Regions from separate parts of the Nocardia sp. 348MFTsu5.1 genome, predicted to be linked through region 2. Evidence: riboswitches for the same ligand, from Rfam matches in the RefSeq annotation. Region 2 holds a riboswitch; each other region holds the start of a gene.

Region 1 (7,496 bases), on a different contig from region 2:
CGGCGTCGTGACGGACCAGCGTCACCCAGAGCCGGACATCGGCCAGGGTCACGTTGTCGCCCAGCAGGAATCGGCTGTCGGCCAATCGGCTGTCGAGTTCGGAGTACGCCCCGAACACCGTGGTTGCCGCTTCTTCGGCGGCCGGACCGGTGCCGGTGGCGACGTTGGCGGTGCTGTTGACGGTGGCACGCAACCACGCCTCCAGCTCGTCGATCTGCGCACGCAGGTTCTCCGGGTAGAGGTCGAACTCGCTGGTGACCTGACCTCGGAACTGCGTCGCGAGATCGGCGTCGAGCGTGTCGAACGTGTTGCTCACCACCTGCTTGGTGGTGCGGTCCCACAGGGTCGGAACCGAAACGTGGCCGTCGAAGCCGGGTTCGGTCGCGTTGTAGGCATCGCGCAGCAGCGTGAAGCCGTTGACCGGGTCGGGGCCGGTACTTTCACGGAAGCCCCAGCCGCGGGCGTCGCGACCACCGGCGACGTAGCTGACACTCACCAGATCGGACAGGCCCGCCAATTCGATCACGAGCGTGACGCGCTGCGCCCAGGGGCAGAACCACCCGGAATAGACGTGATAGCGCCCGGATTCGGCCGGATAGGGCGTGGAACCGTCATCGCTGATGCGACCCGTGAATCGGTACACGGGGCGGGTGTCGTCCGGCGCGCGAGTGATCGTGTACTCGCCGTAGGTTTCGGTATCGACTGGACTGGCGTAGTTCGACATGTTCAAACAACCTTCTCTGCGGAGTGGGAACGGAACGAAAACAGTGCGGGCGCGTCCTTGTCGACGGTGAGGTCGGCGAGGAGGCGGCCGATGGCCGGGACGAACTTGAAGCCGTGCCCGGAGAATCCGGCCGCGACAACAACCGGACCGGACCGGTCGATGACAAAGTTGGAGTCGGGTGTGGTGGCGTACGTGCAGCTGATCGGGGTCAGAGCGTCGGCGTCCACGCCCGGCACCCAGCGCCGGACGTAGTCCTGTAGGGCCGCGAGTTGCCGTGGTTCGGCCGTGAAATCGCGGCGATCGGGGTCGACAATTGGACCGGTTCCGTGGAAGCCGACCTTGACACCTTCGGCACCTGAGGACAATCCGTACACGCCACCGAACTCGGGTGCATCGGGTCCATCCGGATCGTGCAGGATTCCGAAGCTGGGCCAACTGGCGTCCGGATCGCGCGGTACAAAGTGTGCGGGCTGCTCCTGGGTGACGGTGATCGCGGGCAGTGGCGCGATGCCGGTCAACAGCTTTGATGCCCATGCGCCGGCCGCGACGACCACCCGGCGAGCCACATACTCGTGATCGTCGGTGCGGACGAAGACCGAATTGTCGTCCCTGACGTCGATGGATATCACCCGCGATTCGTGTCGGACTTCTGCTCCACCAGCGGCCGCGCTGCGCTGCAGTGCGTGCACGGCATCGTCGGCATGCAGTCGACCGCTGTTGGGGTAGTACAACGCGCGGCCGGCGAAGGTGATTCCGGGCCAACGCTGCGCGGCCTCGGCGGCATCGAGCCACTGATGGGGGAGCCCCAGTTCGGCGAGGGTGCCGGCGATGCCGGCGAGGTGAGTGGCCGCGCCCTGGTCGACGCCGCCGGTGACCGTGAGCAGGTCAGACCCCGACTCGTGCTCGAGTTCCGTCCAGAGCCTTTCGGCCTCGCGGGCCAACTCGACGTAGGTGCGGTCCGCGTACGACGTACGGAAGATCCGCGAAGCGCCGTGCGATGCCCCGTTTGTGTGGCCCGGTGAAAAGCGTTCCAGCAGAACGGTCTCCACGCCACGGCGGGCAAGTTGCCAGGCTGCGGCCGAACCCATCGCACCGCCACCGACCACCACGGTGTCGACACGTGTCGCGCTCATGCGGATCGGCCTGCTCTCTTGTTCGTGCGGCGCTTCGAGGAAGCCGCCGCTTGGAGTTCGAAACGTCGACGAGTGGCCGACCGAGAAATACGAGCGGCCGGGGAGAGGGCATGCTCGGGCTCTGAACTTCAACTGTTGACAGAACGATACTCACGGGTCGGCTTAAAGCCGATGACTGAGTGGGGTTTCGATCACCGGGAAGTTAATTGATTCGTATCTGGACTTGAGCCGGGAAAGTCTGTTAGCGTCAGCGTCGGTCATGAGTGCCAGCGCATAGCCCCGGCTTGCTGGTCAGCAACCCTCCTTCGCGGCGGGGTGCTCCGGGTGAGGACCTGGCCTGTTCGATCCCGAGCAGGCAAGCGCGGACCCCACACGTCCGAGTTGTCGAACTGCCGTATCGGCAGGTTCGTTCCTCAGTGCGTGCGGTATCCCTGACACCGGAAGAGGTGTGAGATATGAGCACTACAACACTTGATCATTCCGTCAAAGCCCTTGCTGCGATTGAGGGTTCGGACACACAGGCACCGCTGAGGGACGGCTCGACCACTCGATACGTCAACTTCGACTACGCGGCGAGTGCGCCGGCATTGTGCAGCGTCGTCGAGAGGATCTCGCAGCTGCTGCAGACCTATTCGAGCGTCCACCGGGGTGCCGGATACGCATCCCAGGTGACCACCAAGGCCTACGAAACCGCCCGAGGGCAGGTTGCGGACTTTGTTGGTGCCGGCAACGAGCACTGTCTGATCTTCACGCGGAACACCACCGACTCCCTGAACCTGCTGGCTCGTTGTGTGCCGGGAAAGGTGGTGGTGCTCGACCTGGAGCACCACTCAAACCTGTTGCCGTGGAATGACGTTCATGTCGTCCGTGGCGCGAATACGTTGGCCGCGACGATCAGTCGGGTGGAGACCGCGCTCAAAGACACCCGCGCAGTCCTGCTCGCGGTCACCGGCGCGTCCAACGTCACCGGTGAGATCTTGCCGATCGGTGAGCTGGCGGAGATCGCGCACCGCCACGGTGCCCGGATCGCAGTCGACGGTGCGCAATTGGTTCCGCACCGCCGGGTCGACATCACCGCCACCGGAATCGACTACCTCGCATTCTCGGGGCACAAGACCTACGCACCATTCGGGTCCGGAGTACTTGTCGGACTTCGGGATTGGCTGGATGCGGCAGATCCGTACCTGGCCGGTGGCGGTGCGGTGCTCAACGTGACCGCTGACGACGTGAAGTGGGCGCCCGCGCCGGCCCGCCATGAAGGCGGCTCGCCCAACGTCCTGGGAGCGGCAGCGCTTGCCGCCGCGTGCGTCGAAATCGAGTCCCTCGGGGATGCTGTGGTTTCCCATGAGGCAACGCTCACAGAGCAATTGCGCGATGGACTGTCCGAGATCCCCGGCGTGCACACGCTGAAGATCTTCGCCGACAGCACCGATGCCGTCGGCGTGGTCAGCTTTGTTGTCGACGGTCATCAGGCCGCCGAGGTCGCGGCCCACCTGTCGGCGGAATACGGCATCGGTGTGCGCGACGGGCGATTCTGCGCGCACCCGCTCCTGGACCGGCTGGGCCACGGATCAGGTGCTGTGCGGGCAAGTCTGGGCCTCGGCTCGAGTTCTGCCGACGTGGACCTTCTCCTGGCGGCCCTTCGCGCTCTGTGACTATCTGAGCGGCACACCCAGCGCCATGAGGGCGGTGTCGTCTTCCAGTCCGGCGCCGAAACTGTCGAGCAACGCGTTAAAATCCTTGACGATCTGCTCGGCGGAGGTCGGCGCGTGCGCCGCCGCGAACTCGAGCAGTGCGCCGTTGTCGTCGTACCTCTCCGGGCCTGGTCCGATCCTCGCCTCGGTCAGTCCGTCGGTGTAGAGCAAGAGCGTGTCACCGGGTGCCAGGTGAACGTGTGTCGAGACGAACTTGGGATCGTGGAGGATACCGACGAGTTGCCCGCCCTCGGTACTCAGATATTGGGCTTCGCCGGCGGCGGTGAGCAACAGGGCCGGCGGATGTCCTCCGCTCGCGAGTTCGACATCGAATCCGTTGTCGCGGCGGGTGAGCACACCGAATATCACTGTGCAGAAACGCGGGTCGTCCTCGTGGTGATTCTCGTGCAGCACGGTGTGCAGGTTGTGCAGAACAGCAATCGGATCGTCGTTGTACACGGCGGCGGCGCGCAGCGTGTAGCGGGTCAGCGAGGTCACCGCTGCTGCACTGGCTCCTTTTCCACACACGTCACCGAGGAAGAAACCGGACTTGCGATCCGACAGGGCGAACATGTCGTAGAAATCGCCGCCGACGTCATAAATTGATGCCGCGTGATAGTAGGCCGCTGCGTCCATGCCTTCCGGAGGCAGGAGCGAGGGCGGGAGCAGTGAGCGCTGCAGGGTCGTGGCGAGCACCTCCACTCGCGCACGTTCCTGTTCGGCGTGACGACGTGCCTCGAGCAACTGTTTCTCGTACTCGCGCCGGTCACGTGCATCCTGAACCGTGATGCGGATGAGCGCGGCGGTTCCGTCCGCACCGGCCTTCACGTTCGCGGTGACGAAAACCGGTAGCCGGCGACCGTCTGCCGCGACGAGATCGACGGTGATTCCGCTCAGTACGCCCTCGAGCTGTACCAGTGGCGCGAAGTGGGTTTCGTAGTGAATCCGGCCACCGGCGGTGAGCAGATCGGTGACAGGTCTGCCCAGCAGGGACTGTCGGTCATACCCCAGCCACGTCGTGAGGGTGGTGTTGATCTTCGCGATGCGCCCGTCCGGCCATGTCGAGAAATAGCCGCACGGTGCATTCTCGTACAGGTCTTCCAGACTTTCGTCGAGTACGTTCTGCGATGAGATGTCGCTGTGCGACTTGCTCATCGAAGTCGGTCGACGAAGGCAACGATGGCATCTGTGGTTGGCTCGGGGTGGCTGAGCTGGGGGCAGTGACCACCGGCGTCGAGCGTGACGAGTTCGCTGCCGGCGATCTGTTCATGTACGTAGGCGCCGACATGGCGCGGGGCCAGGGAGTCGCGTGCGCACTCGATCACGAGGGTGGGCACCGTGACGCGCGCAAGGTCGGACCGGTTGTCGGACAAGAACGTGGCGCGGGCGAACGCGAGCGCTCTCGCTGGGTCCGTCCGGCAGAAGGCGTCGGTCAACTCGCCGCCGAGTTCTGGTCGGTCGGGGTTGCCCACGATGTTCGGCGCCATCGCCGCCGACCACCCGAGATAGTTGCTCTCCAGGGATTCGACGAGTTCATCGATGTCGGCGCGCGTGAATCCGCCCTTGTAACCATCGGACTCATCGTCGAGGTAACGCGGCGACGGGGTCAGCAACACCAGTTCGGCGAACCGGCTGGGATCCTCGGCGACGGCGAGCACACCGATCATCGCCGCGACGGAGTGGCCAACGAACACCACGTCATGCAGATCCAGTTCCGCCACGATGTCCAGGACGTCCTGCGCATATGCATCGAGGGTCGAATAGCGCTCGGCATCCCACGCGGCGGGGTCCGAGGCACCGGCACCGACATGATCGAACAGAACCACCTGGTGGTCCGACACCAACCGCTCGGTCACCCGACGCCACATACTTTGATCGCATCCGAAACCATGGGCCAGCATGATCGTCGGGCCGTCCTCGCGGCCGACGACCTTCACATTGTTCTTCGCACGGGTATCCACGTGTTTCATTCTCGCACTTCTGCGAATTCGGTGGATTTTGGTGAACAAAACCCCAGGTGGGGTCCACCAGAAGCCACCATCATCGGGATACCGGGTATTGCCGCCTCAGAAATCGAGTAGTCCGCTACTCGTGCCCGACCGTGGTCGGTGGTCGTAATTTTGAAGATGCGAACCGCTGACAATCGATGGGGCATCTATGGCTAAGGCGAGTGCGATCGCGACCTGGGTCTGCGAATCCGGTCCGAGGACTGTTGACGAGCTGTTCTCCGGGGTGAGCCTCGGACGTGCCCGGCTGGTCCAGGACGGCGTCGTTGAACCGTTGACTCCGGGATCGTCCATCACCCTCATCGCGGGCATCGCTGTCACGGTGGTGGCCGAGGTCAAGTCGGTCTTCCCGGTCACCGATGTGGTCGGGCAGGTCGTGCGCGGGTTCGACGAGCTGTCTGCTGACGTCGTCCCGGCCGTGGTCACCGATGGGTTCTGTGACGCGATTTCGGCGGAGCGCGGGGGACTGCTCGAGCTGGCTGTCGATGGTGCCCACATCCACGGAGACGTGTCGCTGGTACTTCAGATCGGTCTGATGAGATCCAGGATGACCGACGAAATTCGGTTTCAGATCCAGGCCGCCGCGTCCGAGGATCGCGACGACGCGGGCCGCCTTCTCTCGTGAGCTCATCAGGGTTCTGAATCAGCCTGCATCGCTCGCAACACCGACAACATCTCCGCGCGACTGTTCGCGCCGATCCGGCGTCGAATGCGGGCGACGTGATGCTCGACGGTCTTGGCGGAGATGAACAGCCGGTCGCCGATGTCCTTGTAGGTGATGCCGAGCAACAGCAATGACACGACCTCACGTTCACGCTCGCTCAGCTGTGCCGCCGGAGATTGCGGTGCCGGCGCATCGCTGGTCTCGGTGACGGGGTTCTGGTGCGTCCGCAGGGATCGGGCCAACTGCAGCATCGTCGAGGCCACCCGGGAGTCCGACGAGTAGAGGGCTGCCTGGCTGGCCAGGCGCGACCCGTCCCAGCTGTGACCGACGTCGGCGAGCCCGCGGGCGGCCGTCTCGACATCGGCCGGATCGATGTTCCCGCCGAGCATGTGGATCCAGACCCGTCCGGCACGTGCCAGCGTGGCCGCATAGGGACTGGTCCGGGCGGCCTCGGCGAGCGCTTGCGCATGCGGAACCAGTTCGGACGGAGAGTCGCCGGCGATCGCGGCATGCACGCCGTACCAGTGCATCGATGCCGACCACGATGGTGGATTGCCGAGGTTCGACAACAGCTCCTGCAACTGTTCGAGGGTCGGAGCCAACTCGTCGAGAACCTGCAGACGTGCGGCGGCCACCCATATTTCGCCGATCGGCAAGAGGCCGCACAGATCCACCGAGTACTCGCTCAGCGGTTCTTGCACGGCTTCCCAGGCGCTGCGCAACTCGCCGAAATCGCCGGACCGCCGGGCCAGTGCCACCCGGAGTCCGCCTCGACTGAGCTGATCGCGAAGATGCATCGTGGATTGTCCCAGCCGGTCCAGCTGCGCTGATGCTGCCGCCACGTCACCCTCGAACAGGGTCACCCACGCGAGCAGGAGCTGATGCCGGACCCGATGCAGCGGCGGGATGTCGTCAACCGAATGTTGCGCCAGAACCGCACGCGCCTTCGGCAACTTACCCAGGTGGATGGCCAAGGTGGCGGCCATCGCGGCGGACCTGTCCGGAGTGGTCGTCGCGGCCGTTCCCCGTTCGAGCGCGGACGCGCGCATCAACGTGTTGAGGGCATTCGACGCCGGCGCGTCGATGGACTCCACCAATCCCTCGAGGACGAGTCGATCAACGGCGGCGCGGGTGTGTGGTGGGTTCTGTGCCGGAGCCCCTGAATCTTCGAGCGCCTTGCGCCCCGCAGCGGTGTTGCCGATCGACACGTGCACCGCCGCCGCCATCACGTCGTCGACGCCGGAGGTGTGAGCCAGCCAGCAATACAGTTCGGAT
Region 2 (7,496 bases):
CAGAGTTGGCCCAGATCAACGCAACGACGGTGGCAACCAGCAGTATCGCGCCGCCGATTGTCTCCTTCCGGAGAATGTCGGCGATGCGCGACGTCTCCGACCAGGATCCATGAGAGAACAGCGGCGTCCGAGGCTTCTGCTCTGGGTTTTGCTGATCGTGTGGCACTGTGTGGAGTCCTGACGTTGGCGTGAACAATACAAACACGCGCGCGCCCCGGTGATCGAGTTCAACGCACCGCCGACCAGCCTTTCCGGCGCGCCGAGATTTACCTTATCGCGGTGGATGTGTCGTGTACGTCGCGAGAATCGCCGCGCGATGACGCAGACTGGTGCGCATGTCGCAGGAAGATCTGAAACGTTCATCCCTGTTCAGCTGGACGACGGTCGGCAGCGGAGACGTTGTCTCGCCGCAGGAACGGTTGACGTGGCCCCGCACCGTCGGCATCGGTTTGCAACACGTCGTGGCGATGTTCGGTGCGACCTTCCTCGTTCCGGTGCTCACCGGATTCCCGCCGGCGACGACGCTGCTGTTCTCCGGCATCGGCACGATTCTGTTCTTGCTGATCACCCGCAACGAGTTGCCGAGCTACCTCGGTTCGAGTTTTGCGATCATCGCCCCGGTACTCGCCGCGACGGCCTCGGACGGGCACGCGTCGGCGCTGGGCGGCATCGTGATGGTCGGTGCGGTACTGATCGTCATCGGTGTGGTGGTGCACTTCGCCGGCACCGGCTGGATCCACGCGCTGATGCCGCCGATCGTGACCGGAACCATCGTCGCTCTGATCGGTTTGAACCTGGCTCCGACGGCGAAGACGAACTACGAGCAGGACGCGGTCACGGCCACGTTGGTGTTGGTGTTGCTGATCGCATCGTTGGTGTTGTTCAAGGGTTTGCTCGGACGTCTCGCGATCTTCACCAGCGTTGTCATCGGCTATCTGTTCGCACTGGTCCGCGACAAGGTTGATACCGACCCCATCGGTGCCGCCGATTGGATTGGCCTGCCCGACTTCCAGTCACCGTCGTTCAACCTCTCGGTGCTGCCGATGTTCTTGCCGGTGGTGCTGGTTCTGGTGGTCGAGAACATCGGGCACGTGAAGTCGATCAACACCATGACCGGCATCAACTACGACCACAAGATCGGCCGGGCATTGGCGGCCGACGGCATCGCCACGATGCTGGCCGGCAGCGGTGGTGGTTCTGCCACGACGACGTACGCCGAGAACATCGGTGTCATGGCGGCCACCAAGGTCTATTCGACCGCCGCCTACTGGGTGGCCGGTATCGCGGCTGTACTGCTGGGTCTGTCGCCGAAGGTGGGGGCGGTCATCGCATCGGTCCCGCCGGGAGTTCTCGGCGGTGTCACCACGGCGCTCTACGGCCTTGTGGGGATCCTGGGTGTGCATATCTGGGTGACCAACAAAGTGGACTTCTCCAAGCCCGTCAACCAATTCACCGCAGCCATCGCGCTGGTGATCGGTATCGCCGACTTCTCGTGGACCATCGGCGATTTGAGCTTCAGCGGAATCTCCCTCGGAGCAATCGCGGCACTGCTGATCTACCACGTCATGCGCGTGGTCGGCGGCTGGCGCGGGACTGTTGTGGTGGACACGGAGGACGTGGAGTAGTTGGCTCGCACCTCGCTGCGCCCATATGTACGGGGTGTCCTGCAAGGTCAAAATCACGGTGATTCCAAACGGAAAGCGTAGTGTCACAACACAAATCGTTTGCCGCTACTTGACGGCTGGTCTGTCGAGCGCATAGATTCCTCCTGACCATCCAGAGCGACCGAGAGACTTGGCTCTTCGACGTCGCAGCAACCCCGTCCCACGACGTGTGGGTGCTACCGCCAAGACCGATGGAGGAACGATTATGGATCGCGCTTTGTGGCGACGTTTGCACGTCGACCTGTGTCGAGCGGGCACCTGCGTCTGTACGCAGGTCTGACACACCACATCCACACACATTTTCTCTGCCCTATTGGAAGGCTTCTTCAGCGATGCTCGCTGCCCGCACACACCGGTGGTTACGGTGACCCAGATAGTTACCCGCCCCACTCCCGACGCCTCGGTCGAGGTGGATGACGTCGACCTCGTCATCGCACGTACGTGGCATCCGTGGCGTTGGATCATCGCGATTGCCGTGCTGGTCGTCGTCGCCCAGTTCTTGCACGGATTCGCGACCAACCCGGGCTGGGATTGGAGTACGTTCGCGCAGTACTTCACTGCGCCGTCCGTGATGCATGCACTGTGGCTGACCATCCAGCTGACCTTCTGGGGATCCCTGCTGGGATTCGCGATCGGCATCGCGCTGGCTGCGGCGAGACTGTCGAATAATCCAGTGCTGCAGGTGATTGCCTGGTTCTACATCTGGGCATTCCGGTCCATTCCGCTGATCGTCCAGTTGCTGTTCTGGTTCAACATCGCGTACCTCTATCAGACTCTTTCGGTAGGAGTTCCCTTCGGGCCGGGCTTCTTCGAGTTCAACGTCAACAATGCGATCAGTGGTTCGACTGCCGCCATCATCGGTCTGGCGTTGCATCAGGCAGCGTATTCGGCGGAGATCATCCGGGCCGGCATCATCTCGGTGGACCAGGGACAACTCGAAGCCGCTGCAGCGCTTGGTATTCCGAAGCGCCGCGAGTTCTTCAAGATCATCCTGCCGCAGGCGATGCGCGGCATCCTCCCGAACGCCGCGAACGAGGTCATCAGCTTGTTCAAGGGCACCTCGATCGTGTCGGTCATGGCGATCGCTGAGCTCTTCTACCAGGTGCAGGTCATTTACGGGCGCAGCGGACGCGTCGTGCCGCTGCTCATGGTCGCCACTGTCTGGTACATCGTCTTCACGTCGATCCTGTCGATTGTGCAGTTCTACGTGGAGCGGCATTATGCCAAGGGTGCGGTGCGCAACATTCCGTTGACTCCGATCCAGAAGGTCCGAAAGAGATTCTCGGACATCAACTTCGCGCCGCGCGGGGCGACCCGATGACCGAGCCGGTGGAGAAGTCGCAGTATGCGGTCGAGGTCAGGGGAGTTCGCAAGTCCTATGGTCCTCTCGAGGTCCTGAAGGGCATCGACCTGGTCGTGCGTCCGGGTGAGGTCACCGCGATCATCGGGCCTTCAGGATCAGGAAAGTCGACGCTCCTGCGCGTCCTCAACCATCTGGAAAAGGTCGACCACGGCATCGTCCGTGTCGACGGTGACCTGGTGGGGTACAAGCGTAAGGGCAACAAGCTGCACGAGCTGAGCAACAAGGAAATTCTGCAACAGCGCTCGCGGATCGGCTTTGTGTTCCAGAACTTCAACCTGTTTCCGCATCTGACCGTGCTGGAGAATGTCATCGAGGCACCGATTTCAGCGCAGCGGCGCAAGCGGTCGGACGTCGAGCCTGAGGTACGGGCATTGCTCGAACGCGTCGGCGTCGCAGACAAGGCGCACGACTACCCGCGCAGGCTCTCAGGTGGGCAGCAGCAGCGCGTTGCCATCGCCCGGGCACTTGCACTGCGGCCCAAAGTAATTCTGTTCGACGAGCCGACATCTGCGCTCGATCCTGAACTTGTCGGCGAAGTCCTCGAGGTCATTCGAGGGCTCGCACGTGACGGTGCAACGCTTGTCATCGTGACCCACGAAGTGGGTTTCGCACGCGAGATCGCCGACACGGTGGTGTTCATGGACGGCGGCGTCATCGTCGAACAGGGAACCCCGTCGGAGATCATCGATTCCCCGAGGGAAGAACGCACCAAAGCGTTTCTCGCACACGTCCTCTGATCCATCTCAATTTCAACAAGCAAGGAACAAACATGCCCAAAACAAGCCGGCGACTCGCGTTTGTCGCGTCCGCGTTGGTCGCGCTCGCACTGACAGCCACTGCGTGCAGTGACCCTGAGGCCGAGAACGAGGTCGTCACCTCCGACGGACAGAGCTTCGACCTGTCACCGGAGCAGTCCACCCGAGTTCGTGTCGACAAGGTCGACGACATCGCCGCGAAGGTGCCCCAGGCGATCCGCGACCGCGGCACGCTCATCGTCACCGGAGCCGGTGGTACCGCACCGCCACTGCGGTTCTACGCTTCGGACGACAAGACGATCGTCGGATCCGAGGTCGACTTCTCGTACCTGGTCGCGGACATTCTCGGTCTCAAGGTCGACCTGAAGGTCGCTGACTGGTCACAGAACTTCGTCAAGATCGACTCCGGCGAGAACGACGTGTTCATCTCCAACGTCACGGTGACCGAGGAGCGCAAGGACAAGTACGACTTCGCCACATACCGCCTCGACAACCTCGCCTTCGAGGCGAAGAAGGACAGTGGCTGGAAGGTCGACGGCCGAAAGGACGTTGCAGGCAAGAAGATCGGCGTCGGTTCGGGAACCAATCAGGAGCAGTTGCTGGTCGACTGGAACGAACAGAATGTCGCAGAAGGCCTCGCGCCGGCAGAGATCGTGTACTACCAGAACGCCGCCGACTACTACCTGGCACTCGGTTCGGGTCGCATCGACGGATACTTCGGCCCCAACCCGTCGTCGGTGTACCACGCTGCAACGTCGGGCGAAACAGAGATTGTCGGCACGTTCTCCGGTGCAGGTGATGCACTGCAGGGTGAGATCGGGGTCCTGACGAAGAAGGACAACGGTCTCATCGAAGCCGTCAACGAGGCAATCAACCACGCGATCGAGGACGGTAGCTACCAGAAGGTCATCGACCGCTGGGGTCTGCAGACCGAGGCCGTCACCACTTCGGAGGTCAACCCGGCCGGACTTCCCCGTACCGACGCATAAGAATTAGTTCGTTGAAAGTAGTGGTCGTCGGCGGGCACGTTGCGCCGGCGACCACTATTTTCGCCCGTGAAATGGGCAGGCCCCCGGACCGATGGAGGGAAATACGAATGAGTGCACTAGGCAGTGGCGCCTCCGGAACGACCACGGACACTGTCGATTCCGCCCAGTTGCAGATCGCCACCGTCTATCAGGACGATCCACTGGCAGCCCCGCTCATCGAGGAGTTGGCGCTCGAGTACAGCTCTCGCTACGGACGCAGCCCGGGGGAGCAGTACAGCGCGCTACGGGCATATCCTGCAGAAGAGTTTGCGCCGCCGGGCGGTGTGCTGATCGTCGCGTTGGCCGACGGCGTCCCGGTCGCCGGTGGTGCGTTCCGTCAGTACGACGCCACCACTGCCGAACTCAAGCGAATCTGGACGTCGTCGGCGTTCCGTGGCCGCGGTTACGGCAAGACGATCGTGGCAGAACTCGAAAAGATCGCGATCGACCGTGGCTATCGCCGAATCTTTCTCACGACCGGATGGAACCAGCCCGAGGCGGTGGCGTTGTATCTCGCTGCCGGCTACACCCCGCTGTACGACACGACACTTCCCTCCGATGAGGTCGGCGTGCATCCGTTCGAGAAGAGCCTGGCATGAAATCGGGTGATATCGATATCAACGCTGCGGGTTGACCCACAGACCTCCGCCGGATCACGCGCAGAGGTATTCGTCTGCGCTGCAGCGGGATTCACCACCCTGCTCGATTCTGCGGTTCTCGGTATCGGCATTCCGGCAATTCGTACATCGCTCCATGCCGGAACCGCCGAGGTGCAGTGGATTCTGGCCAGTTATTCATTGATGTTCGGGCTGGCACTGGTTCCGGCAGGCAGGCTCGGCGATGTGATCGGCCGACGGAGACTGTTCCTCGTCGGCCTGTCACTGTTCACGGCAACGGGCATCGTCGGCGCGCTGGCGTCGGGTCCGTGGATGGTCGTGGCCGCTCGCCTGGGTCAGGGTGCCGGCGCCGGGATCGTGAGTTCCCAGGTCTTGGGGATCATCACCGACCGGTTCACCGGTCGGCAGCGCGCGAAAGCGCTGGGTGCCTACAGCACCGCAGGGGGCCTGGCGGGACTGATCGGGCCGATCATCGGTGGTGTGCTGCTCGGGATGGCCGACGAGGACCTGGGTTGGCGATTGCTCCTGATGCTCAATGTCCCGTTTGCCATCGCCACACTGGTGATGGCGGTGATCTACTTGCAGCCCGATCGCACGTCGAGTGTGGGCGCGAGTATCGATACCGTGGGGTTGATCGCCCTCGCCGTTGCGACGCTCGCCTTGTTGCTGCCGTTGGTGTCGTCGTTCGGGGCTGTGTTCTCCGTCCTGTCCGTCGCGGTATCGGTGGCCGCGCTGATCGGATTCTGGTTCTGGGAACGCAGATTCGCCGCGCGCGGTGGTACTCCGGTCTTGTTGCCTGCGTTGATTGCGGCGCGAGGTTACACACTCGGAACGACGGTGGCACTGTTCTGGTTCGGTGCCGTCTTGGCGCTGAACGCGGTCCTGAGCCTGTACCTCATCGAAGGGCTCGGCTATTCGGCTTTGCAGGCGGCACTGGTGATGTCGGGCAGCGCGGTGACGATGGCCGTGACGTCGGCCTTCGGCTGGCGTCTTGTGTCGAGATTCGGACGTGGCGCTGTGGTGTGCGCTGTCGCCACCGAAGTCGTCGTCGTCGCGGGGTACATCGCCGCCGTCAACGTGGTGCCACGCGAGCACATCATCCCGGTGTTCGTCCTGCTGGCGGTGGTATCCGGAATCGCGAGCGGGCTGGTCGACGCGCCGAACCGTGCATTGACGCTCGAGTACGCGCCCGCCGGGGCCAGTGGCGTGGCTGCTGCATTCCTTCAGCTGTCGCAACGGCTTTCGGCAACGATATCCTTGGCGGCTGTTTCGGGTCTGTACCTTGGAATACTGGCGAGCACGGGTGATTTCGGGCCGGCGATTGCTGCCGGCCTCGGTGTGAGTCTCGTGATGCTGCTGGCCTCCTTGCTGTGCGCGGTGGCCGACCTGAGACGACGGCAAGAAACTCGGCCCCGGGAACAATCGAATGCATTTGAGAGTTGAGGTGCGGTATGACACGTGTAGCAGTAGCAACAGCTTTCGGCGGGCCCGAAGTCATCGCCATTGTTGATGAGCAACTCGCTGAACCTGCGGCGGGACAGGTGCTCGTCGAGGTCAAGGCGATTGGCGTCAATCCCATCGACTACAAGCTCTACAGCGGTGCGTTCGGGAGCGACGTTTCCACTCTCCCCTTACATTTGGGCAACGAGGCCAGCGGAGTCGTGGTCGCGGTGGGTGGTGCGGCGCAGGGTCGCGGCGGCCCGGTCTCGGTGGGCGACGAGGTCATCGTGAAAGGTGTCGGTGGGGTATACGCGGAGAAGGTGCTCGTACCCGCAGAGGCTGTGTTGCCGAAGCCGGCTGAACTCGACTGGGAGAGCGCTGCCGGCCTCCTCGGCGTTGCCGGCACGGCATTCGACACCCTTGAGACCGTAGGCATCGCCGCCGGCGACACACTTCTGGTGCACGGCGCCGCCGGGGGAGTGGGTTCGATCGTCGTGCAGCTGGCCAGGGCCCGCGGTGCACGGGTGATCGGGACAGCCAGAGCGATCAATCACGACGCGCTGCGCGAATACGGCGCCGAACCTGTCGAATACGGTCCGGGACTGATCGAGCGCATTCGTGAGGTGGCA
Region 3 (7,496 bases), on a different contig from region 2:
TACGCGTGCGACGTCGAGGGCGACGTTGCCGACGCCGATGACGGCGACCTTCTCCGCTTCCAGCGGCCAGGTGCGCGGGAAGTCGGGATGTCCGTCGTACCAGGCGACGAACTGTGCGGCACCGTAGGAGCCGTCGAGTTCGATGCCGGGCAGGTTCATCGCCCGGTCGTCGGTGGCGCCGGTGGAGAAGATCACGGCGTCGTACATCGACTGCAGATCCTCGAGAGCGATGTCGCTGCCGTAGTTGACGTTGCCGATCAACCGGATCTGGGGCTTGTCGAGGACCTTGTGCAGAGCGGTGATGATGCCCTTGATCCGCGGATGATCGGGGGCCACGCCGTACCGGATCAGGCCGAATGGGGCAGGCATCCGCTCGAACAGGTCGATCGAGACACCACGGTCTTTGGCTTTGTCCGACTTCATCAAGGCGTCGGCGGCATAGATGCCGGCGGGGCCGGCACCGATGATGGCCACGCGAAGCGGGCGGTTCTGATCGCTCATGAGTCGCAGTTGCTTTCTCGTGCGGATAGTTCAGGCGGGCGTCACTGACGCGACCTGGTGTGGCTACTTTCACCCCACGGTAGGCGCTGGACCTGGCCGGAACCAAAAATGGCTGTTTGGTGGGCGGTCAAGTAAGGATTGCCTGCCCAAATATCGAGTCCACCGTCTCACGCTGGTGGCAGGTCGGGCAAATACGGGCGATAAGCTCGCGGCCATGGTAGGTAGTGACTCCGGAGCCGGGCGCGAGCGGTCGGCTGGGGGCAAGAAGGCAGAAGCAGAAGTTTTCGACGATGAGCGACGCACCCTCTGGCCGTTTCTCGTGGCGGTCGCGATCATGGTCCTTGTCCTGGTCGCGATCGTTCTCATGCAGGTATTGCGGCCGGCGGAGGACCGTCTGACGGACCAGGCGCGGGTGACCCACGCCGTCAACGACTATTACACGGCGCAGAACGCGATCAACTACGCGAGCTACCGCGCCGTTTTCTGTTCCGCCGAACTCGATTCCGCCGACTTCCCGACCCAGGAGGAGTTCACCTCCGAGAACCGCGACGCGCGTGATGCCGACGGCAAGATCGAGGTGAGCAACATCTCGGAGACCGTCGTCAACGGCGATCGGGCCACTGCCAACGTTCACTGGTACCGGGAACACAAGAGCGAAACCAAGATCACCCCTATCGTTCTGGTCAACGAGAACGGCAATTGGAAGGTGTGCGCATGAGCTACGCAGGCGACCTGACCCCGCAAGAGGCCTGGAAGATCCTGACCGAGGATCCGACGTCGGTGCTGGTGGACTGTCGAACCCAGGCCGAGTGGAGCTACGTGGGCGTGCCGGACCTGTCCGGAGTCTCCAAGAAGACGGTCTTCATCGAGTGGGTCAGCTTCCCTGACGGTGCCCGCAATACTGACTTCGTCGGGCAGCTGCGCGAAGCGGGGGTCTCCGACGATCAGCAGGTGGTTTTTCTGTGTCGCTCGGGCCAGCGCTCGATCGGTGCCGCCGAGGCCGCGACCGCAGACGGGGTCGCCAAGGCATACAACGTTCTCGACGGATTCGAGGGTGCCATCGACCCCGCCGGACATCGCGGTGCGGTCGGATGGAAGGCAACCGGCCTGCCATGGCGCCAATCGTGACCACAATCACATTCACAATCAGGATCAACACCGCGCTATGGAGGATCAGTTGAACGCCAACCTGCCCGAGGGGCTTTCGCCCGACACCCTCGCCGTGCGTGGGGGACTCATGCGGTCCGGCTTCGAGGAGACCTCGGAAGCCATGTACCTGACCTCGGGGTACGTGTACTCGTCCGCGGCCGCCGCGGAGCGCGCGTTCACCGGCGAAGATGAACGATTCGTCTACTCCCGGTACGGCAACCCGACCGTCGCCATGTTCCAGGAGCGACTCCGTCAGCTCGAGGGCGCGGAGGCATGCTTTGCCACGGCCAGCGGTATGGCAGCGGTATTCGTGGCACTCGGGGCCCTGCTCAAGGCCGGTGACCGGCTCGTCGCCGCACGCAGCCTGTTCGGTTCGTGCTTTGTGGTGTGCAACGAGATCCTTCCGCGCTGGGGCGTCGAGACCGTCTTCGTCGACGGCGAAGACCTCGAGCAGTGGGAACAGGCACTGTCGAAGCCGACCGACGCGGTGTTCTTCGAGACCCCGTCCAACCCGATGCAGACCCTGGTCGACGTGGAGCGCGTCTGCGAACTCGCACACGCGGCCGGTGCGAAAGTGGTGCTGGACAACGTCTTTGCCACCCCGCTGCTCCAGAGTGGACTCGAACTCGGTGCCGATGTGATCGTGTACTCGGGCACCAAGCACATCGATGGACAGGGCCGTGTGATGGGCGGAGCGGTACTCGGTACCAAGGAGTACATCGACGGACCGGTGCAGACGCTGATGCGGCACACCGGGCCGGCGTTGAGTCCGTTCAACGCCTGGACGCTGCTCAAGGGCCTCGAGACGATGCGGCTGCGGGTGGACCATTCGACCGCCTCGGCTCTGCGCATCGCCGAGTTCCTGGAAGCCGATTCTCGGGTTGCCTCGGTGAGGTATTCGTTCCTGGAATCACATCCACAGCACGAACTTGCAAAGAAGCAGATGTCGGGCGCCGGCACCGTGGTGACGTTCGAACTCGCCGACAACGGTCCGGTATCCGGCAAGGCCCGCGCATTCGAATTGCTCGACGGACTGAAGATCGTCGACATCTCGAACAATCTCGGGGACTCGAAGTCGTTGATCACCCACCCGGCCACGACGACCCATCGCGCGATGGGGCCCGAAGGCCGGGCGGCGATCGGTTTGTCCGATTCGCTGGTGCGTCTGTCGGTGGGACTAGAAGGTGTCGACGATCTGTTGAAGGATTTGGATCAGGCCCTCTAACCGGGCATAGAAATGCCCGCCGAACGCTGGCCGGGCAGGAGAGATTGGAGCGCACATGCTTCACTCTCTCGCTGATTGGGTCATCTCGATCGTGCAGTCGACACCGCCCTGGGCGGTGTATCTCGTCGTGTTCGGGGTGGTCTACGGGGAGGCCGCGCTGCTCCTCGGGCTGGTGTTGCCCGGTGAGACCGTCATGCTGGCCGGTTCGGTGGCAGCGGCCATCGGCGACACCAACATCGGCTGGCTGATCGTCGGTGCCTGCGTTGCGGCGGTCATGGGGGACTCGACGGGCTACTGGTTCGGGCGCCGATCCGGTAGCCGCATCACCGGGTCCCGATTCGGTGGCTGGGTCGGGGAGGAACGCTGGGCACGCGCCGAGGCACTCATCCGCGACGGTGGGGTCGCCACGGTCGTCGGAGCGCGCTGGATCGGATACGTCCGCACGGTCACCCCGTTCGTGGCCGGGATGAGCCAGATGCCCACCCGCCAATATCTCTTCGCAAACGTCGTCGGCGGCGTTTTCTGGGTGATCGTCGTGTGTGTGACCGGTTATGCACTCGGTGAGACGGTCGGTGCGAATCTGCTGTTCTATCTGGCGCTCGCCGCCGGTGTCTCGCTGGCCGGCTACTTCGGCTTTCGGTGGTGGAGGAACCGGAACAGATCACAAAACACCGCTGCCAGCACGGATTAACATTCATGCCGCGTTTAAAAGGCTTGATAGTTGACATGGAAATCAGCGGCCCGGCAATGTGGTTGTAGGTGATGAGTGTCAGCGACAAGCCCCGGCTTGCTGACCGGCAACCCTCCTTTCGCGGCGGGGTGCTCCGGGTGACAACCTGGCCGCGGTCTGTTCGGACGGCGGCAAGCGCGGACTCCCCAGAGTCCTGTTCCGAAGGGATGGCGGGTGACAAGCACCTCCACCAGTGATTTCAGGGAAGAAATCGCGCGATTTGTGAAGGCCCGCCCGACCGACCGGGTTCTTTTCGCGGCCGATTACCCCGAGGCCGTCGCACTGGTCGCCGCCGCGGCGCCCGGCGAAATCCTGACCCTCGATCTGACTGCCGACCTCGCCACCACTGCAGCCCCTTCTCGCCGCGTGGTGCCCGCGCAGATCGATCTGACGACCACCCTGGCCGCCGTGGACAGCGAACTCGCACGCCGGCCGGCGGCCCTCGTGATCGTGCCTGCGGTGGCACCGGCCACCGGTGAGGTATTGCCGCTGCCTGCGTTGGCCGCGATCGCTCATCGTCGCGGTGCGCGCCTCCTGGTCGACGGCAGTGACATCGTCTCCCGGCGCGCAGTCAATCTCACCAGCCACGGCATCGACTACCTGGTGTTGTCCGGACCGTCCGCGGCCGGACCGGCCGTTGTCGTCGGTCGTTCCGACTGGCTCGCGGAAAGTGACGACGCCGCGCCCGAGATCAACATCGTCCTTCCACCCCGGCAGCTGGTCTCCGACCTCGGCTACGAATGGGTCGGGCTCCATGAGCAGGCCTGCTCCGACTGGCTCGATGCCGAGATCGATCGGCTTCCCGGAATCCGCCGGTTGCACCTGTGGACAGATGCCCGCGACCGAGTGGGCATCGCCTCGCTGGCCGTGTCGGGCCATCGCCGGCCCGTCGTCCTCCGCTGGGATGCCGGAACCGGCATCGACGAGCTCGCCAGGCAACTGAACTCACTCGCAGAGAACGTTTTTGAGCAGGAGAAGTCATGACCGAAAACCGACGCGCCCAAGCTCCCCGAACGCGTCCGGAGCTGCTGGTTGCCATTGACGGCGACGACCATCCGCTCGCCTGGAGTGGGCCCCGTCCGACCGAGGCACCGAGTTCGGTGGTCCGCCGGATCCGCCAGCCGGAACTGAGGGGTGGCATCAAGGAACGCGCTGCGCTGCGTGCCGGCTGGCAGGAACTGGGCGACGATCCCGCCGACCTGGTGGTGGCGTTGGAGATCGACGTGGTGATCGCCGACGATGCGGCCACCGCTCGCGCCGAGCTCCTGCGTCTGGGGGAGTCGCGGTTCGGTGACACCGTTCGCTATGTGGGCACTGCCAATGGCCTGCTCACGCTGATCCTCGACATCTACGCCGCAGAGGTCGCAGACGCGGTCATCCTGCGTCCCCTGGATCAGGGACAGGGCGCAGGCTCGGCCCAGCTCATCGCCGAGAAGGTGCTGCCCGGACTGCTCGAACGGGCCGCCGCAGCCTGATTCCCCCCGCCACGCCGCATCCGGGGCGTGGCAGGGGTGGGCGCATCAGCTCTCGCCGTTCTCCCAGCGATCGATGATCTCGGCCCGGGCGCTCTCGGTCAATGAACCGTAGAGCCGTAGCCGGGCCATGCCTCCGTCCGGGAAGATGTCGAGGCGCGCCTCGGTCATCGGCCGATCGGTCTCGACCAGGAACCGGTGGCGGGTGTCGGGCTGCAGTGGCGAGCGCCCCAAGACCTCGAACCATTCACCGTCGTCGCCGTCGCGGCCACGAATCATCGCTGACCCCGGCGCATTGCCGAGGAAGTAGCTGGTGTCGAGTTCGGCCAGGCCGATCGTCGACTCGCCGGCCAATTTCACCTGGACCCAGTCATTTCCGTCATCGCGGCGGCGGGAGGTCTCCCAGCCTTCGCCCATCGTGCGGGCCCGACCGGGCATCAGCAGATTGTTCGGCGAGCCGTAGAACATGTTGGAGCAAGCGGTGATCATGCCGCCGTTCTCGAGCGCGGCGAGGTCGAAGTGGCCGTACGACAAGAACTTCGGATCGGGGACGCCACGACCGTGCACCCGGAACCGGGCCACGCCACCATCGGGATGGATCGACAGCCGTACGTGGGTGAAACGTTCCTTGGAATCCACCCGGAACGGGTTGCGGGTATCACCGTTCACCGCGACGCGGTCGACGATCGTCTGCCACTTGGTGTCCTCGAGAAGCTCGTCCGTGGTCGGAATGCCTTCGACTGCAGCGGCTTCCACCGAGATGTACGGCGGATAGTTACCGACGAACCAGGAGGTGTCGACCACCACGCCGTAGATGACGCCGGGAACCCCGAGGCGGATGATCGCCTGGTCGACACCGGCTTCCCGTCGACGCCGGGTTTCCCAACCGTCGTAGATCTGGCCCTTGTGTCCGAACGTCGCCGGTTGATACTCGGCGTCGGGCGTCTTGATGAGGTTCTGGGACTCTGCGAAGAGGTCGTCGTTGGTCCAGAGGACCGCTCCGCCGAGAGCGCGTAGAGCAAGGTCGGGCATCGAAGTGAAATGGGGGCGCGAGTTCGGCGGCGATGGAGTCACGACTTCCTAGGCTAGTGGTCCGGCAGGCTGGGTGCGACTCGGCTGAACCGATCTTCCCGGCACCGATGTTGCATAAGCACTGTGGCGCGGGCCATACTTTCACGTGACAACTAGTTGCACACAGAAACTCGTTGAATTTGAGAAGGATTATGTCGCGAGACGATCAGATTGTGGACTTCATGGAGGTCCTTGCGAGGCAGTTGCGGATCCGTGAGCGGTTGGCGACCACCCGGTGGCGTACCGCCGACAAAGTCGTCGAAACGGCAGCGTATCACTGCTTGTTCCGCCTGAATGAGGCTCCGGCGCGCTCCGGCGAGCTCGCCGAGGCATTGTTCAGCGACCCTTCGACGATCAGCCGGCATGTCGCGCAACTGGTCAAGCTCGGATATGTCCGGCGCGAAGCCGACCCGAATGACGGCCGGGCGACGATCCTCGTGGTGACCGAATCCGGTGCGAAGCGGGTCGCCGAACTCAAGATCCGCCGCTCGGAGGAGTTGCAGAAGATGCTGTCGGACTGGGACGACGGCGACTTGGACACGTTGACCAGGCTGCTCGGGCGATACGTCGATGCCGCGGAGCGCAGCCTGATCGAGTACAACGCCATGCCCGCCGGCAGCGGCAAGGGCTGAGCTCTCCGAACGGCTGAGTCCCTGGAACGAAAAGGCCCGGCCTCGCAGATGCGGGCCGGGCCTTTCTCGCGAGGCTGATCAGCCCCGATTCCGTCCGCGTCAGTGCGGCTGTGCAGCGAGGCGGTCGATGGCCTCCTGTGCGACCTTCTCGGCGTCGGCCTTGCCGGTCCAGCCGCCGGCCTGGACCTCTTTGCCGGGCTCGAGGTCCTTGTAATGCTCGAAGAAGTGAGCAATCGCACCGAGTTCGAAGTCGGAGACGTCGCCGATGTCCTGGATGTGATCCCAGCGGACGTCGCCGGCGGGCACCGCGAGCAGCTTGTCGTCGCCACCGGCCTCATCGGTCATGCGGAACATGCCGATGATGCGGGCCCGGACGATCACGCCGGGGTACACCGACTCGGGGAGCAGGACCATGGCGTCCAAGGGGTCGCCGTCCTCGCCGAGGGTGTTGTCGATGTAGCCGTAGTCGGCGGGGTAACCCATCGATGTGTACAGGTACCGGTCGAGATAGATCTTGCCCGTCTCGTGGTCCACTTCGTACTTGTTGCGTTGTCCCTTGGGGATCTCAATCGTGACGTCGAAGTCCACGTTGTACTCCTCGTATGTTCTTGCCCACTGAATGTGTGCTGGCTAGCCGGTCAGCAAATCGACTCAACGATACTGTGGAGACCTGGGCCCGCCGCGAGCGGCAAGAACTTCGACCGGAGGTATTTGGT
Region 4 (7,496 bases), on a different contig from region 2:
TGGGTGTCAGTCGGACGGATGAAGGTTTGGTCGGCGACGTCGATCCCGGCGTCTGGGACGTCGCCGGGCATGTCTCACCAAACCCCGGTGGTGTGGGCCCGCTCACACGCGCCTTCCTGATGGCCAATGTCGTCGAGCGCGCCGAATCCGCATTGCCGCGGATTTGATTCGGTATGAGCAGTAGGTCGGCCGCGGGCGAGGGGGCAGCAACAAGCGCCAGTCGTGCGCGTGCCCGCCGTCTCCACCGGGTCCGGCGGTTGCGAGGTGTGCTGGTCCAGATACCTTTCGTCGCCGTGATGGCGCTGGTCGTGGTGGCCGCGATTTTCCTGATCTTCGACCGCTGGCGTCGAGGAACGTTTGTCCTCGGTTCGGCAGCGCTGCTGGCGGCGTTTCTGCGGGCGATTCTGCCGACTTCGCGTGTCGGTCTCCTCGAGGTACGTGGACGGATGTCCGACGTCTCGACGATGGTGACGTTGGGCATCGCCATCCTCTGGTTGTCGACCTCGATCGACCCTTTGGGCACAGATTGATTACAATGGTTCTCGTTGCTGCACTTTTCGGTTGACTATCGTAAAGACGAAATGTCTTGACGCCGACCGGAATCATGCGGCAGGGGGCTGTCCGGCAACGGCAGTGAGCACGTCGGGGGTGTGAATCAGACAGCAACTGGGCCCCACCGAGCCATCCGCGATCGGAATGAGGACCATGAGCACGTCACTGGGTTTGTCTGCGGGAAGTGGAATGATCCACTGTGTCCTGCTGACGACCGATGACAATGGCCGCCAGAGTTCGATCAACCGCGTCATCGACGTCGATGTCACCGATGGCTTGACCCGCGCCGGCCGTGTGAACTCAGGCATCGACCTGATGCTGGGTAACGCGCAGGACCGTGGTGGCAGGGTCGGGCCGATCGGTGTGGCCTACCGCACGGACGAGCAGGCACGTGAAATAGCTTCCCGCGGAACCGGTGCCAAACGGCAGATCCAACTGATCGCCGAAACAGAAGCTGTCGCACATCAATTGCGTTCCACCGGCGAGATCAGCCGGTTCGCCTCGGTGGTTGTCGTGGATCTCGGTGACACCGGAATGAGCATGTACACGCTTGATCCGCGGACCGGACGGACCTCAGGCCTGCAGCGGAGCCAGGCGATGTCGGGCACCGCCCTCGACGCGCTGCTCGTGCAGGAATACAGCAACAACGGTCGCCTACGCGGGCGTCGCAGGTCAGTGCTCAGCAGCTGCCGGACCGCCAAAGAAGAACTGTCCGTGAGTGTATCGACGTCACTGGTGATCGGTGGCTCGGCAGATCTCGGAACTCTCACCCGATCATCGTTCGAAAACCTTGCCCGGCCGATGGCGCAGGCAGCTGCCACAGCGGTTGCCGACTACGTGGCGGCGTCCCGGGCTGACGCGATCGTCCTCATCGGTGGCATCGCAAACATCCCGCTGGTGCGCGCTCTCATCTCAGAAGCGGTGGGTGCCGAGACGGTACTTCCGCACGGCCCGGAATCGGTTGCGGCCACCGGTGCGGCCAGGCTGGCCGCGGCGACCACCAAACTCGCCGGACTCACCTTCATCGGCGGACGGCGCAGCCGGGACTGGTTGTCTGCGGCGCCGCTCGCCATGTTCGGTGCGTTGCTCGCCGGTGCCCTGATGACCGTCTACGCGGTCGGATCGTCGCTCGCGGGCAATCCGTCGACACCGACGACGCAGTCGGCATCTCCGACGGTGCCGTCCGCCACCACGGCGGCGCCACCGCAGACCACGACCTCGCCGATCCGTTCGCAGGTCACCCTGACACCGACGCCGACCACCACAACCGGTGAGGTGGCGGTGCCGCCGACCAGTCGCGGAAAAGAGGATCTGGGCTGGGCGACAACGGAATTGCCGCCGGCGGCAGGTCCGTCGGATTCGCCGACGAGGACACTGAATCCGTCGCTGATCCCGTTCCCGTTGCCGAGTATCACATGGCCGCCCGGACTGGTGCCGCCGTCCATTCCACCGCCGGAATCGCTTGCGCCCGAACAACCTTCGACGACCGAACCTAATTCATCGCCGGACGCTCTGCCACCACCGCCGGCCTTCGCTCCACCGGCACCGTCTGATATTCCGGGTTCCGGTGACACGCAGTCGGATTCCGTGCCGACCTCGCCGCCCGCGACCTGAACCGGTCAGCCTCGGGCGAGGTCGAGAGTCTTCTTGAGAAGTTCTGAGACCGCATCGTATTCGGTGAGGAATCCGTCGTGGCCGTTGTCGGAATGCACCACCTGCAACCCGTCGACGCAGCCGGGCATGAATTCGGCCAACTCGATCTGCTGGCGCAGGGGATAGAGCCGGTCGGAGTCGATTCCGCCGATCACGACGGGCACGTGGCAACTCCGCAGTGCGGCCTCGACGCCACCGCGACCCCGTCCGACGTCGTGGTGGTTGAGGACCTCGGACAGCACCACATAGCTGCCCGGATCAAACCGATGTACAAGTTTGTCGGCCTGGTGCTCGAGGTAGCTCTGCACCGCGTAGCGGCCACCGTGCAGTGGATCCTCTTGTCCCTGAGGGAGATTCTCGAACCGCTGGTCGAGTTCGGGTTCATTTCGGTAATACATGTGCGCGATGCGGCGGGCGATACCGAGCCCCGATGTGGGAGTCCGGCCGGTACCGTGGTAATCGCCGTTCTGCCAGTTGGCATCTGCCTTGATGGCCGCGATTTGTGTTGTCTGCGTACCGATCTGGTCTGCCGAAGCACGAGCGCCGACGGCGAGGATCAGGCCGCTACGCACGCGCTCGGGGTAGCCGACCACCCATTCGAGGGCACGCGCGCCACCCATCGAGCCGCCGAGGACGGCTGCGACGGAATCGATCTGCAATGCATCGAGCAATGCCACCTCGGCGCGGACCTGGTCGAGCACGGTGATGTGCGGGAATCGTGAACCCCACACTTGCCCTTCGGAATCCAGTGATGCCGGGCCGGTCGAACCGCGGCACCCGCCGAGGACGTTGGCCGACACGACACACCATTCGTCGGTGTCGACTGCGGCGCCCGGGCCGATCAGCCCATCCCACCAACCGGGGGAGGGCTGATCGGGACCGGCGGGTCCTGTCGCATGGGAGTCGCCGGTCAGGGCATGCAGTGCCAGAACTACATTGTCGCGGGTGGGCGAGAGTGTGCCCCAGCGTTGGAACGCCAGGGTCACATTCTCGATCTGTCCACCGTTGTCCAGCGAAATCGGGCCGACCGGCACACTGGTCAGCTGCCCATCAGGCAGGGATTCCCAGTCCGGATGGGTTCGTGATGGCGTGTGCGGGTCGATGCTCACCTCACTTGGCCGCAGTGAAGCCCGAGTCGAGGTCGGCGATGATGTCGACGACGTTCTCGATACCCACCGCCAACCGGACCAGTCCGGGGGTCACGCCGGCAGCGAGCTGCTCTTCGGCGATCAGCTGGGAGTGGGTGGTCGATGCGGGGTGGATGACCAGCGACCGCACATCGCCGATGTTGGCGACATGGCTGTGCAGCGTGAGGGCGTCGACAAACCGCTTGCCGGCGTCCACCCCTCCGACGATCTCGAAGCCGATGATCGCGCCCTGACCACGCGGAGCCAATTCCTGGCCACGCTTGTACCAGCGTGAGGACTCGAGGCCGGCGTAGGCCACCGACTCCACCTGCGGGTGCTCGGACAGGTACTTGGCCACTGCCTGAGCATTCGACACGTGGCGCTCGATCCGCAGGCTGAGGGTTTCGAGGCCCTGCGCGATGAGGAACGCGTTGAACGGCGAAATGGCGGCACCGGTGTCGCGCAGCCACTGCACGCGGGCCTTGAGGGCGAAGGCCGGAGCGCCGAGATCGGCGAACACTGCGCCGTGGTAACTCGGGTCCGGGGTGGTGAAACCGGGGAACAGGTCCACACCGTCACGCTGGCCGCGCCAGTCGAAGGTGCCGCCGTCGACGATGACGCCGCCGATGGCAGTGCCATGTCCGCCAAGGTATTTCGTGGCCGAATGGACCACGATGTCGGCGCCGTGGGCCAACGGGTTGATCAGGTAAGGGGTGGCGACGGTGTTGTCGACGATCAGGGGCAGACCGGCCTCGTGGGCGACAGCAGAGATGCCGGGCAGGTCGAGGATTTCGTTGTTCGGGTTCGAGATGGTCTCGCCGAACAGCGCGCGGGTGTTGGGCTGGATTGCCGCGCGCCAGCTGTCGAGGTCCTCGGGGTCATCGACAAAGCTGACCTGGATGCCGAGCTTGGGCAGTGTGTAGTGGAAGAGGTTGTATGTGCCGCCGTAGAGACGGGGGCTCGACACCACGTGGCCACCGTTTTCGACGATGTTCAGGATCGAGTACGTCTCGGCGGCCTGGCCCGAGGCGACGAGCAGTGCTGCGACGCCGCCTTCGAGGGATGCGATGCGCTGTTCGACGGCGTCCTGGGTGGGGTTCATGATGCGGGTGTAGATGTTGCCCGGCTCGGCCAAGCCGAAAAGATTTGCGGCGTGCTCGGTGTCGCGGAACGTGTACGACGTGGTCTGGTAGATCGGAAGGGCGCGGGCGGAAGTCGCCGAATCCGGGCTCTGGCCAACATGGACCTGCTTGGTTTCAAAGCTCCAGTTGTCAGCTGGATTGACGTCTGTGTCAGACATGTAGGACTTCTCTTTCTTGGTCGGTAGGGCATCCAATTAGAGGGTCCGACCATCCGGACCCGCGCTTGCCGCGGCGAACCGCAACCTGGTCGTCACCCGGAGCACCCCACCGCGGATGGAGGGTTGCCGGTCAGCTAGCCGGGGCTTGTCGCTGACACTCAGGACCTGGCCAAAAGGATATAACACGCGTCGGAGCCGCTGAGAACCCTCTCGCGCACCTCAATTGCTCCCCGTTTCCGGGCCGATGGATCGCGTATCGTCCTTGCACCGAAACCCCGGGCCCTGGGGTTCCGTTTTCGGGATTCACATGTTCGGAGGATATCTGAGAACAGGTGTTGTCTTTTACGATTGCTTCTCGGGAGTAGCGACCATTCTTTCGAAGCTCTCGGCTCTTCGCGTCAGATAATCCAGGGGGTTCGGAAATGGGTTCGCATACGAAGCGGGCTCGCGCCCGGGACCGATCTGCGGCCCGGCGTCGTGCGATGGCCGCTACGGCAACTGTGGCGGTGACCCTGCCTGTTCTGGGATTCCTGGCTCAGCCGGCTGGTGCAGCGGAGGATTCGGTCGACTGCGCGAAGGGGCGCGTGTTCGTCGTGCCCGGAACCGCGGATCCCAACTCCATCCACACAGCGGGACTGGAGACTCGCTACGGAACCGAAGGCAAGGACTACCGCATCGAGATCATCGACTATCCAGGTGTCCTGTGGCCTCTCGGTGGGACGTCCTACGACCAAAGCGTTGAATTGGGTATAGAGAACCTCGAGACCGCGGTGGCGGTCTATCACGAGGCTTGTCCAGACCAGCCTGTCGTGATCGTCGGCTATTCCCAGGGCGCCCGCATCGCCGGCGATGTGTTGTCCGAGATCGGCCGCGGCGAGAGCCCTGTATCGATCGACCCGACTCAGGTGACCGGTGAGTTGTACTCAGATCCTCGTCGTACGGGGGATGCCGAAGGCCGCGGGGTCGAACTGATCCTTCCGGCCGTGATCCCCGGCATCACGATGAATGGTGCACGCGAGGGTTTCGGTGCCGCGAAAGTCACGCAGTTCTGCGTCGAAGGCGATCCGATCTGCGATCTCCAGGACCCGTTGCACTACCCGCTCCGCGCCGTCGACGGCTTGCTCGGCTACTTCGTCAAACATCTGACCTATGACGATGACATCTCCAAGGGGCCCGACGCCAGCGAGAACTCGCCGCGTGACGTACTCATCCCGTCCGATCCCGCGATCGGGGTCATCCTCGAGAGCCTCGGATTGCCGTTCCGATACATCGCAGTCGACAACCCTCTGCAGTTTCCAGACCTCGCAGTCCTTCGTCCGCTCTTCCATGCCGTGAATCAGTTCCTTCCACCGCTGCCGTACCTCGGGCATGGCGCGTACCTTCCTGACCTATGGGTCCTTCGCGACGCACTGTCGGGAAGTCCGGCTGCCTGGCAGGCCATCGGCGACAGCACGATCAGCATCTTGCGGTACCCGGAGAACTTCGTCCGCGATTGGATCGCGGAGATCGATCGGCAACTCGACCAGCTCGACGGCGCCCGCCTCGGGATCGTACCGGCGCCGACGGTGGCGAATGCGACGCAGCGGACCACGGATTCAGCGGCCTCCGAGTCGGTGTGGATCGAGCCGCATGACCTGACGCCGACCACCCGGCCTGAGGCGGAACCTGCGGAGACCACGCCGGCCCCGACCGAGCCGGCCCCGAGTGTCGAAGCCCGGGATGCCGAGCCCGCGAACACCCCATCTCCGTCCCCCGATCCCGCCTCGGTCGAGCGGTCCGGTGGCGGCGCCGAGCAGGACGTTGATCCGGTGGCTGAAGACGAGCCATTCGGCGATGTGGATGCGGCCACAGAGGACCCCGCTGCGGCCTGACGCGGTTGCATCACGGCTCTCGGCACCATCGTGGAGGTCGCAATCTTCGTCCCCTCGAGCAGGGTCGGAGGGAAATGTTCCCTCGGAGGTACCTGCGAGGGATGAAAGTGGACGGTCGCCCTTAGCCCTGATGGGTAGATTCGAGATTCCCGGGCTGTGGGTCAGTTCACGTCCGTTTCCGGAATGACCCGGGACTGCCTAGGGTTGGCACCGTAGTCACGTTGGCAATGTCGCCGTCGCACCCCGATCACGCCCGAGAGGTTCAATCATGTCTGCGCTCAGCACTGTCGTCCCCGAAGTCTCGGGGCCGATGCGTGGCAGTAGACGCACGGTCATCCTGGCGTTGTCGCTGGGGGCGTTCGGTATCGGTACGACCGAGTTCGTCGCGATGGGACTGCTGCCGTACATCGCCGGTTCGCTGGGGACCAGTGAGCCGACGGCCGGGCACGTGATCTCGGCCTACGCGCTCGGCGTTGTGGTGGGTGCTCCGATGATTGCCGCCCTCACCGCCCGAATGTCGCGGCGCACGTTGCTGATTGCACTGATGGTCGCGTTCACCGTGGGCAACGCCGCCACCGTGCTCGCCCAGAACTACGGCACATTGATGGCCGCCCGGTTCGTCGCCGGACTGCCGCACGGCGCCTACTTCGGCGTGGCCGCCCTCGTTGCCGCGCATCTGGCGGGTCCCGAATCGCGGGCAAAAGCGGTGGGGCAGGTGATGGTCGGCCTGAGCGTCGCCAATGTCGTCGGGGTACCGGTGGCGACCTGGCTCGGTAGTGCGCTCGGCTGGCGGTCGGCGTTTGTGGTCGTGGTGGTGATCGGGCTGCTGACGATTGTGGCCCTGTACATGTTCTTGCCGGCACTGTCCGATATGAAGATCACCAATCCGATGACCGAACTCGGGGCGCTGAAACGTCCGCAGGTCTGGTTTGCACTCCTCATCGGCATCGTCGGATTCGGCGGCATGTTCGCCTTTTACACCTACATCAGCAC

The links. Region 2 has a riboswitch for S-adenosylmethionine ahead of H290_RS0120045 (amino acid ABC transporter permease). Riboswitches for the same ligand answer to the same signal wherever they lie in the genome.
Region 1: linked by a shared signal. The riboswitch ahead of H290_RS0102815 (aminotransferase class V-fold PLP-dependent enzyme) and the one ahead of H290_RS0120045 (amino acid ABC transporter permease) in region 2 are both predicted to bind S-adenosylmethionine.
Region 3: linked by a shared signal. The riboswitch ahead of H290_RS0106780 (aminotransferase class V-fold PLP-dependent enzyme) and the one ahead of H290_RS0120045 (amino acid ABC transporter permease) in region 2 are both predicted to bind S-adenosylmethionine.
Region 4: linked by a shared signal. The riboswitch ahead of H290_RS0120530 (bifunctional o-acetylhomoserine/o-acetylserine sulfhydrylase) and the one ahead of H290_RS0120045 (amino acid ABC transporter permease) in region 2 are both predicted to bind S-adenosylmethionine.

Annotation. Positions count from the first base shown of each region.
Region 1 covers NZ_KB911509.1:590,237-597,732, reverse strand. The annotation lists gene H290_RS0102825 (glutathione S-transferase C-terminal domain-containing protein) at 1-724, opposite strand, end outside; gene solA (N-methyl-L-tryptophan oxidase) at 727-1,857, opposite strand; SAM riboswitch class IV at 2,113-2,225, shown strand; gene H290_RS0102815 (aminotransferase class V-fold PLP-dependent enzyme) at 2,313-3,512, shown strand; gene H290_RS0102810 (SpoIIE family protein phosphatase) at 3,513-4,706, opposite strand; gene H290_RS0102805 (alpha/beta fold hydrolase) at 4,703-5,512, opposite strand; gene H290_RS30065 (hypothetical protein) at 5,709-6,182, shown strand; gene H290_RS27650 (helix-turn-helix transcriptional regulator) at 6,188-7,496, opposite strand, start outside.
Region 2 covers NZ_KB911519.1:136,999-144,494, reverse strand. The annotation lists gene nhaA (Na+/H+ antiporter NhaA) at 1-166, opposite strand, end outside; gene H290_RS0120050 (uracil-xanthine permease family protein) at 336-1,625, shown strand; SAM riboswitch class I at 1,770-1,862, shown strand; gene H290_RS0120045 (amino acid ABC transporter permease) at 2,020-2,985, shown strand; gene H290_RS0120040 (amino acid ABC transporter ATP-binding protein) at 2,982-3,764, shown strand; gene H290_RS0120035 (ABC transporter substrate-binding protein) at 3,797-4,771, shown strand; gene H290_RS0120030 (GNAT family N-acetyltransferase) at 4,879-5,409, shown strand; gene H290_RS0120025 (MFS transporter) at 5,416-6,870, shown strand; gene H290_RS0120020 (NADP-dependent oxidoreductase) at 6,879-7,496, shown strand, end outside.
Region 3 covers NZ_KB911511.1:75,616-83,111, reverse strand. The annotation lists gene H290_RS0106805 (FAD-dependent oxidoreductase) at 1-501, opposite strand, end outside; gene H290_RS27990 (DUF4878 domain-containing protein) at 716-1,219, shown strand; gene H290_RS0106795 (rhodanese-like domain-containing protein) at 1,216-1,629, shown strand; gene H290_RS0106790 (O-succinylhomoserine sulfhydrylase) at 1,667-2,875, shown strand; gene H290_RS0106785 (DedA family protein) at 2,931-3,566, shown strand; SAM riboswitch class IV at 3,634-3,749, shown strand; gene H290_RS0106780 (aminotransferase class V-fold PLP-dependent enzyme) at 3,780-4,589, shown strand; gene H290_RS0106775 (hypothetical protein) at 4,586-5,080, shown strand; gene alc (allantoicase) at 5,126-6,151, opposite strand; gene H290_RS0106765 (MarR family winged helix-turn-helix transcriptional regulator) at 6,301-6,780, shown strand; gene H290_RS0106760 (inorganic diphosphatase) at 6,880-7,368, opposite strand.
Region 4 covers NZ_KB911520.1:50,009-57,504, reverse strand. The annotation lists gene H290_RS0120550 (bifunctional methylenetetrahydrofolate dehydrogenase/methenyltetrahydrofolate cyclohydrolase) at 1-167, shown strand, start outside; gene H290_RS0120545 (DUF3017 domain-containing protein) at 174-530, shown strand; gene H290_RS0120540 (Hsp70 family protein) at 706-2,166, shown strand; gene H290_RS0120535 (homoserine O-acetyltransferase) at 2,172-3,314, opposite strand; gene H290_RS0120530 (bifunctional o-acetylhomoserine/o-acetylserine sulfhydrylase) at 3,316-4,632, opposite strand; SAM riboswitch class IV at 4,689-4,798, opposite strand; gene H290_RS30355 (PE-PPE domain-containing protein) at 5,055-6,503, shown strand; gene H290_RS0120520 (MFS transporter) at 6,772-7,496, shown strand, end outside.